One region of the Cellvibrio sp. ATLC23 genome, then DNA from elsewhere that is predicted to be linked to it. Evidence: predicted binding sites of a transcription regulator. Region 1 holds the regulator's gene; each other region holds the start of a gene.
The links. Region 1 encodes LexA, which represses DNA repair genes until DNA is damaged. Its sites were predicted from a motif close to ACTGTNTNTANANACAGT; they were not measured.

Region 1 (2,203 bases):
TAAGTTGAGGCAGCCGAGGTAGTCATGTCGTCTTTTTATGAAATTGTTGAATTGCTGAATGGTGATGTGGCTTTGGCGCGTGCTGATGATGAGAAGAATGAGCCTCTGGTGACAATTCGTTTTTCAGAAGAATCTCTGGCTTTTTTGGGTGAAGAAAAATTTTTAGTTGCCAAAGCAATGATTGAAGCAGGGATGGAGGCTGCAGGCGATATTGCTGATCAACAGGCGGAAGCTATGTTAGATGAAATGGTTGAAGAGTTGAGTGATACCGAAAAATTAATGCTGCATTAACTTCAGCTATACAGGCTGAGGCTGCCTCCCTGCGATACTTCATTTATTCGAAGTACAATCCCATCATTAACTGCGTTTAATTAACGCGCCATTAGCTTAGCGCACTCTGAGCAGTAATCCCTGACACTCACCGATTTTGGCTGCCATCTCAAGTTGGGCAAGCTCTTTATCTGCCAGCTTTCCCGGGCTTGATATCACTGTGTGGCTGTTGCCTGCCGAGAGCGCTTCCCACGTAATCCATAAGAGTGTTTGCGGGTTTTGGCAGTGAATAACTCGAATATAGCGCGTATTAACACCATAAGATTCCAGTAATTCACGGCTGATATTGTGGGGTGCGATCCAGGTAATCCAGCGATCGCTGCATGCATTGCTAAGAAAGGCAATCATTGGTAGTAGCAGTGCAACCTGTTCAGGGGAGTCACTGGTTAATACCAGCTCGGTGACGCCGTTCGCGGGTTGCTGCCGAGTAGTAGTGGTGGGGATGACGTGGGCGATGTTAGTCACGGCGAATTACTCCTACACTGAGGCCTTCGATACTGAATTCCTGGTCGCGCATATCAACCAAGATGACATCAAATTCGGGGTTTTCTGGCCATAACTCAACTTCTGCTTTGTTGCCTGAGCGCTTGAAACGCTTAACGGTAACTTCTTCACCTATGCGTGCAACAACAATTTGGCCGTTGCGAACCTGATCAGTTTTATGAACTGCAAGCAAGTCGCCATCGAGAATGCCGGCATCCTTCATGCTCATGCCGTGAACGCGCAGGAAAAAATCTGCACTGGGTGAGAAAAAGCTCTGGGGGATATTGCAATAATCTTCAATATGCTCTTGTGCAAGAATCGGATTGCCTGCTGCAACGCGTCCAACAATTGGGATGCCTGCTTGTATCTCTGGCAATTTTATTCCGCGTGATGCGCCGGGAATGATTTCGATCGCACCTTTGCGAGCCAGAGCCTTAATATGCTCTTCAGCGGCATTGGCTGACTTAAAGCCGAGAATTCGTGCGATCTCGGCGCGCGTGGGCGGATAACCTGTTTCATCTGCGTATTGACGAATAAGTTGCAGTACCTGTTCTTGGCGCGGTGTTAAGTCAGACATGATGCACTCCCGTATCTGTTTATTTGTACAGTGGTTGTGATTATATACAGTAAATCGGGTTGTGCAATAGTTTTTCAATGTGCTCTTATTTCACTCTGTCGCCATAGCGAATACTCTGCAGCTGACCCCGAGCAAAATACAGGTGGGTGATGAATTTGCCTTTGCCGGGGTTGTAGGTCCAGATATCTATATTTTCACATGTCGCTATAGCGATATTGTTTTGTGCATTGTTATCGCCATTTTGTATTCCCTGAGCTTGGGTAGTGGTTGCGATTGGTTGGCAGAAGCTGTCGGTCATTATGGGGTTGCCGCACTTGTCGAGGACTTCTGCTTTAGTGTCACCGAGGTGCGTGAGCTTCGTTTTACAGCGTAAAGACTCGGCAACACATGTGCTGGAGATGCCTGCAAGAATCGTCGCATATAACATTGAAACAAAATGGTTGTTCATGAATATCTCCTTTGCGATGGTTACATTTACTTTAGTTGTTGTGGCTGAATCCGAAATGAATTTATCACTTGGCTTGCATAGTAATCTCGCAAGTTGCGGCATGGTCTTTTTACATTTTTCTCGGTTTCAGGTTAAAGATTTTACGATTAGTGCCGTTAGCTTATAGGGTTGGGTTGTTTGGTCGCTCCGGCCAGCAACGCAAAATTCTAATACTCTGTGGTGATATATGAATTCCTATTCTGCCGTTCAGAACTATGCCAGCGTCAAAGTTCATTCCAGTGTTGAAACAGCATCTCCTCACCGTTTAATACAGATGTTGTTTGAAGGCGCATTAGAGCGCATCGCCCAAGCTAAAGGTGCCATGG
Region 2 (2,203 bases), 100 kb from region 1:
GGTATTTGTGCAGCAAGTGCGATCAGGCTTTCGCTGTGTGGTGCTATATCAAGTTGCTCGCGCAATTGCATCAGATGTTGATATTGATCCAACTCAGTGCGGCTTTTGAAGATGCGATGCTGCTGGTCGATAGTGTAATTTTCGTAGCGAAATACCCCTAAATCTTGCAGTACAAATTCAGTCAGATCTTGATAGGGATTGCCAAAAAATAACAACAACAAGGTGCGGATAATCCGCTGGTTATCCAAATACCAGGCAGTGCCAAATTGATTCCGGGTCCAATCCTGCCAGCGGCGCGGTTCAGTAAAGTGGCTGGCAATAGTCTGTATAAGCACATCTTTGCGCGCTTGTTTTAAGCCTGCCAGCTGCTCGCCAAACAGCAACAGTAATTCCGGTTTGGTTAGGCTGTTACACAGCACATCCAGTGCAATGGGGGTTTCTGTTTGTAGCAGCTCTGCGTCAAGTAGTTGTTGTGCAGCCAGATCAAGCGATGCAATCTCGCTGTAGTCTAATTTATCGCGCCGAAATAACGGGCCTTTACGGCTGGATAACCTTACTAACAAGCACTGTGCATCATGGTCGAGCTGATTAAATTGTTGGATGAAATGTTGCTCATCAACATTGAGCAAATCAGCATAGCGCTCATTTACCCAATCCAATAAAAAGCGAAAGTTTTTGAGGTAGTAATCCGGCGCGAGATCGGGGGCTAAATTATTCATTCGCTAATGCATCTAAAAATACGGTATCCGGTTGTGTAGGGTTAAGTTACTACAAGTCCCCCCAATTGAAAGTATTTGGCAGTGGGTGGGCGATGCATTAGCGCAAATTCGTCTAATGCATTTGCTTGACGTCTTATTGGTTGTTGCAAGTATACTGTACGCATAAACAGTATGCGAGCAATAATCTCATCATGAAACTGATACCCACAGATCCCAATGCGACAAGCCTGGAGCAATTGCTTTGCCGGAGCGATATTTGGCGCGGGCAGTCGCATCAGACCCCCTTGCGGTTGGTGGTGGATAGTGGATACCCCCAGCTCAATGAGCGGCTGCTGGGTGGTGGGTGGCCGGTGGCCAGTTTGATTGAGGTTTGCCAGCGCGCAACCAGCCATGCCGAGTGGCAATTGCTAATGCCTGCGCTCCTGGCTAACCAGCGGGGTTTGGTGGTACTGCTTAATCCACCGGCGAACCCCTTTACCCAGGCGTTGCTCAAGGCGGGAATGGATCTTGAGCGATTGTTAATAGTGGAGGCGAAAGACAAGGCGGACTTTCTCTCCAGCTTTATCGAGCTTGCGCGTTCAGATGCCTGCGATGCGGTGATGGCCTGGCAACCCCAGCAGGCATTGAGTTATACCGAGCTGCGCAAATGTGCGCTCGCCGCAACCGAGGGGCAGGGCATTTATGTGCTCTTTCGGCCAGATGCAGTTCGCGATCAAAGTTCACCGGCGGTGGTGCGCCTGAGCCTTCAGTGGCAGTTGGAGCAGTTGTCAGTCAGCATCTTTAAACAAAAAGGAGAATTGGTTGCTGACAAAGGTGCAATTGATTTACCGCTTCCCGCTGCGTGGAATGGGTTGTTGCCGCATCAGCAATTGGATCAGCAGGGCAAAAGCAAACCCAGAATTGCGAGTGTCACGCCAATTCATGGCGGGCGACGCGGTCGTCGTTGATGTGGTGGTTTGTGACCAAATCTACCTCATCTCCCCAAGCTGCCCGGCGGTTGTGGTTGGCATTGCGTCTACCGGATTTACCGGCTCACGCGCTAAATCTGGCTATAGATTCGCCTGAGCCATTGGTGGTGAATGACAAGCGCGGATTGTATTGGATGAATTCTGCCTCTGCAGCGGCAGGTCTTCAGCTTGATATGAATCCTACCACTGCCCAGCTGCTGACGGGTTGTGTGCTGCATGAGCGCGATAACAACAAAGAGCAGATGTGTCTCGCACAGTTAGCAGAGAGTATGTATCAATTCAGCCCCTACATAGAAACCTACAGCAGTAAACATGAGCCGCAGTCTGGTTTGCTGTTGGAAATTGCAAGTTGTTTGCGATTGTTCGGCGGTGCGCAAGCGCTCAGCAATAAAATCGAGCAATTTTTTACCCAACTTTTTACGCAACGAAAGATGACTCTTGCGATGGGATTGGCGCATTCCCAAGCCGCTGCCTGGCTGCTGTCGTTTGTGCATTATCCCATCGACGACAAGAGTG
Region 3 (2,203 bases), on a different contig from region 1:
CAGGATGTTGTCATTCCAGGGGCCGACCCACTCGGCGATATTCGCCGCCCAGAGGTTAAAACGCAGATCTTGCGCACTGGTCAGGCTGGTGACAAATTGCCCCCCGGTAATCCGGCGCGTCTGGGTGCCATCCACATACCAAGCGATGTAATTTGGGGTCCATTCCAGCACATAGGTGTGGTAGCCATCGCCCATAGAAAATGGCGTTGTGTGCACACCTTCGGTTTTGGTGGTGGGGCGATTGGTACCGATAATCACATTACTCTGCCATTGAGTGGCGTTGTTTTTGCCAAAAATCTCTATGTCGATCTCCTCCCAAAAAGTGCCCGGTTGCTCGGAGCCATTTTTGTAAGTGAAGAAAGTGGATAACACCCCGCTACCTTTGGCGACCCGCATACGGATTTCATAGCGGCCATATTTATAGGTTTGTTTGGAGTAGATTTCTGCGGCCTTATAAGGCTTGGCAGTGGCGGGGCTGGTGGCGGTAAAACCGACCAGAGCGGCGAGCGCAAAGAGCACGCCGGTACAGCGATTGAGCTTAAACATAGCGAATACCTTTATCGTTATTAGAGGCAATTAAAAACGCTTTATGTCTGAAGTAGACGTTTAGGGTGCGGCGACTACGGCCTGCCACAAAACTATATTCCGCCAATTGCCAAATCCGGTCGCACCAGTTTGCGCAGCAAACCTGAAGTGGTGCGCAGCAAACCTGAAATGGTGCGCAACAAACCTGAAATGGTGCGCAACAAACCTGAAATGGTACTCAGTAAACCTAAAATGGTACGCACGCAGCACAAACTGATGTTTCCAGATGCCTTATCTGGCGCGCTCGCCCCGAGCGAAATAGCAGTTGCGCATCTGTTGGATCAAGCCCAAAATACTGTTTTTATATACAGCATTTAAGGGTGCGAGACTATGACCATTGATGATGACTTTATCGACCCCGCCCCCTGGATCAATGCCGTACCCCAAGCACACAAAGGGCGCGGAGCGATCAGTAATATCGCCGGTCGCTACGAAACCCAGCTTATTGAAACTGTGGACGATGGTTGGACTCCTTTTGTCGATGACACCGACATCAACCCGGCATTAAAAACTCACATTACCCCCGAGCTGGCCAAAACAATACTCAGCCGCAACCAATCGCCAGACTTGCCGTTTAGCGTGTCGCTCAACCCTTATCGCGGCTGCGAACACGGCTGTATTTACTGTTTTGCCCGTCCTACCCACTCTTATTTGGGGTTATCGCCCGGGTTGGATTTTGAAACCCGGCTTTACGCCAAAACCAACGCAGCGGAATTATTGCGCCGCGAGCTGGCGCATAAAAGCTACCAGCCCAGCCCTATCGCTTTTGGTATGAATACCGATGCCTATCAACCCTGCGAGCGCGACTTGAACATCACCCGCCAGTGTTTGGCAGTGCTGCACGAGTGCGACCATCCGCTCGGCATGATTACCAAGTCGGCCTTAATCGAGCGGGACATAGATTTGTTACGAGACATGACCGCGAAAAATCTGGTCACTGTGGCGATCACCATTACCACCCTCGATCACAGTATTGCGCGGACGCTGGAGCCGCGCGCCGCATCGCCTACCCGCCGTTTACAGACGATTGAAAAACTCGCGCAGGCGGGTATTCCAGTGCTGGTGAGTGTGGCGCCAGTGATTCCGTTTGTGACGGAACAGGAGTTGGAAAATGTGATGCGCGCCGCCGCCGATGCCGGTGCAACCGCTGCGGGTTACACAGTATTGCGTCTACCCTGGGAGGTGAATCCGCTATTTCAACAGTGGCTGCAGACCCATTTCCCCGAGCGCGCCGAGCGGGTGATGAACCGTATCCGCGATATGCGTGGCGGCAAAGATTACGATGCTAACTTCGCCACCCGCATGCGCGGTGAAGGCCTCTGGGCCGATATGATCCGCCAGCGTTTTGCGAAAGGGTTGAAGCGATATGGTCTGGGGAAAAGCGGCCGCTTTGCCCAGTTGGATTGCAGTTTATTCCGCAAGCCCCTGAGCATCCCGGTGGCCGAACGAACCGATGGTCAGTTGGATATTTTTGGCTAATCCTCGCCTACAGTTCATAACATCTTGCCTCAGCAGTGCCCTCTATACTTGCAGTTCACTTCTGCTGGGAGTAAGTATTCGATGAAAGCTGCTGTTTACACCCGTTATGGCGCTCCGAATGTGGTGCAGGTTGTAGAGC
Region 4 (2,203 bases), on a different contig from region 1:
TGCATCACGCAAACTGTTTTGTTGATAGAGGAAGCCGGGATCATCATCGCCCGTTACGTCGTACCATGTGCCCCATTCATCGACATAGAAGCCGACTTTTTTCTCGGGATCGTTTTTATCCATTACTTTTTTGTTGTTGATAATGAACTCATCCATTTTCAACGTATTGACCATAGTAGACATCCACTCAGCTTCAGGGAATTTCAGTGCAGCGCCTTTTACTGACCAATCACCGGTAGGCAAGGTGTAGTAGTGAAAGCTCACCGCATCCATTCGCAAACTCCAATTGGGTTTTACGTTGGCAGTGAGATGCTCCGCCCATTCGGTGTCTTCAGTATGGCCACCGCTGGCTATCAATACCGGTGTGTTATCTTTTGGTGTCTTGAGAAAGCTGGCGTACTGCTTGTAGAGATGGGTGTAAAACTCGGGGGTCATATTGCCACCGCAGCCCCAGGCTTCATTACCAATCGCAAAATAATGCACGCGGAACGGTTTATCGCGGCCATTTTTGCGGCGCAATTCTGCCAAGGTAGATTTGCTATCCGAGGTCATGTACTCCAACCACTCCGCCATCTCCTGCGGGGTACCTGTGCCCAAATTGCCGTTTACATAGGCCTCTGCGCCAAGCATTTCCACCAAGTCAAAAAATTCGTGGGTTCCTACTGCGTTATCTTCGATCACGCCGCCCCAGTTGGTGTTCACTCGCGCTGGGCGCTTACCACGCGGACCGATGCCTTCGCGCCAGTGATATTCATCGGCAAAACAGCCACCCGGCCAACGCACCAGCGGCACTTGCAATTCTTTCAGCGCGCCGACTACATCATTGCGCCAACCTTTGGTATTGGGGATCTTGGACTTGGGGCCAACCCAAATACCTTCGTAAATACCGCGCCCCAAATGCTCGGCAAATTGGCCATAGATATTTTTATTGATGACGGGACCAGGCTTGGTGGTATCAACACTGATCTGGGTGTCGGCCAAGGCCGTGAAACTAATGCTTAGGCCAAGGGCGGCAATAAGCGGCTTGATGACTCGCATGGATGTCTCCTATTTGTTGTTATGGAGTAGTGATTGATCGGTGAAAATCTAATACTAGCCCATGCTAGATCATATTGTCATACAAGTTAACCTTATTTAACTAGCGAGCTGACAACCTCTGTCAGCTCAGTGATTGAATTAATCAGGACACTGCTGCGATTTACGCAATACTGTGTTTAAATACAGTATCAACCACCAATCACCAACCTCTATGCGTAAAATTATCCACTGTGATGCAGATTGTTTTTTCGCTGCAGTTGAGATGCGCGACGATCCCAGCCTCGTCAATCGCCCGATTGCAGTGGGCGGCAGTAGCGATCGGCGCGGAGTTATATCAACGTGCAATTACGAGGCACGACGCTACGGCGTGCACTCGGCTATGCCCTCCAGCACAGCAAAACGTCTGTGCCCGGATCTACTGATATTGCCGCATCGCATGGAAGCCTATCGCGAAGCATCGGATAAGATGCGCGCTATTTTTTACGAATACACCGAACTGATCGAGCAGCTCTCATTGGATGAAGCTTTTTTAGATGTGAGCGATGCAAAAATTCATCGCGGTAGCGCAACATTCATTGCACAGGAAATCCGCCAACGCATTAAAGATGAAATCGGTATTACTGTGTCTGCCGGTATCGCACCCAATAAGTTCCTCGCTAAGATCGCTAGCGACTGGCATAAACCCAATGGGCAATTTGTTATTCCGCCCAATCAGGTTTCCGCATTTGTTGCGCAATTGCCCGTAAAAAAAATTTATGGCGTCGGCAAGGCGATGGCGAACAAACTGGCAGAAGCGAATATTTTCACCTGTAGTGATCTGCAAAAGTTTTCGATCTTTGACTTATCGCAGCGCTACGGCCAAATGGGTTCAAGGCTTTACAAGCTGAGCCGCGGCATTGATGAACGGGAACTCACAGTAGACCGACGCCGCAAATCCTTGAGCGTGGAAAACACCTTCTCGCAAGATCTACCCAGTCTGGAAAACTGCCTGCACGAGCTGCCGCCACTAAGCCAACAATTAGCAATACGCTTGCGCCGCGTAGATGATGACTACAAAGTAGTAAAACTTTTTGTAAAACTTAAATTTGCAGATTTCAGCATCACTACTATCGAGCGCAGCGCCAGTGCGGTGTCGTTAATAGAATTACAAAGTTTATGTGCAGAA

Region 2: imuA (translesion DNA synthesis-associated protein ImuA) is a predicted target of LexA. The motif match lies at 873-890, and genes of this name have one in related genera.
Region 3: AC2CG4_RS13605 (PA0069 family radical SAM protein) is a predicted target of LexA. The motif match lies at 880-897, and genes of this name have one in related genera.
Region 4: dinB (DNA polymerase IV) is a predicted target of LexA. The motif match lies at 1,208-1,225, and genes of this name have one in related genera.

Annotation. Positions count from the first base shown of each region.
Region 1 is NZ_JBXUOS010000004.1:411,550-413,752, reverse strand. Features, by position in the region: gene AC2CG4_RS09550 (hypothetical protein) at 25-291, shown strand; gene AC2CG4_RS09545 (cell division inhibitor SulA) at 388-795, opposite strand; gene lexA (transcriptional repressor LexA) at 788-1,390, opposite strand; gene AC2CG4_RS09535 (DUF2845 domain-containing protein) at 1,476-1,838, opposite strand; gene fliS (flagellar export chaperone FliS) at 2,065-2,203, shown strand, end outside.
Region 2 is NZ_JBXUOS010000004.1:309,767-311,969, reverse strand. Features, by position in the region: gene AC2CG4_RS09130 (VRR-NUC domain-containing protein) at 1-719, opposite strand, end outside; gene imuA (translesion DNA synthesis-associated protein ImuA) at 911-1,666, shown strand; gene AC2CG4_RS09120 (Y-family DNA polymerase) at 1,678-2,203, shown strand, end outside.
Region 3 is NZ_JBXUOS010000008.1:65,460-67,662, reverse strand. Features, by position in the region: gene AC2CG4_RS13615 (family 16 glycosylhydrolase) at 1-546, opposite strand, end outside; gene AC2CG4_RS13610 (hypothetical protein) at 639-788, opposite strand; gene AC2CG4_RS13605 (PA0069 family radical SAM protein) at 916-2,064, shown strand; gene AC2CG4_RS13600 (NAD(P)-dependent alcohol dehydrogenase) at 2,146-2,203, shown strand, end outside.
Region 4 is NZ_JBXUOS010000006.1:166,701-168,903, forward strand. Features, by position in the region: gene AC2CG4_RS11675 (alpha-N-arabinofuranosidase) at 1-1,038, opposite strand, end outside; gene dinB (DNA polymerase IV) at 1,250-2,203, shown strand, end outside.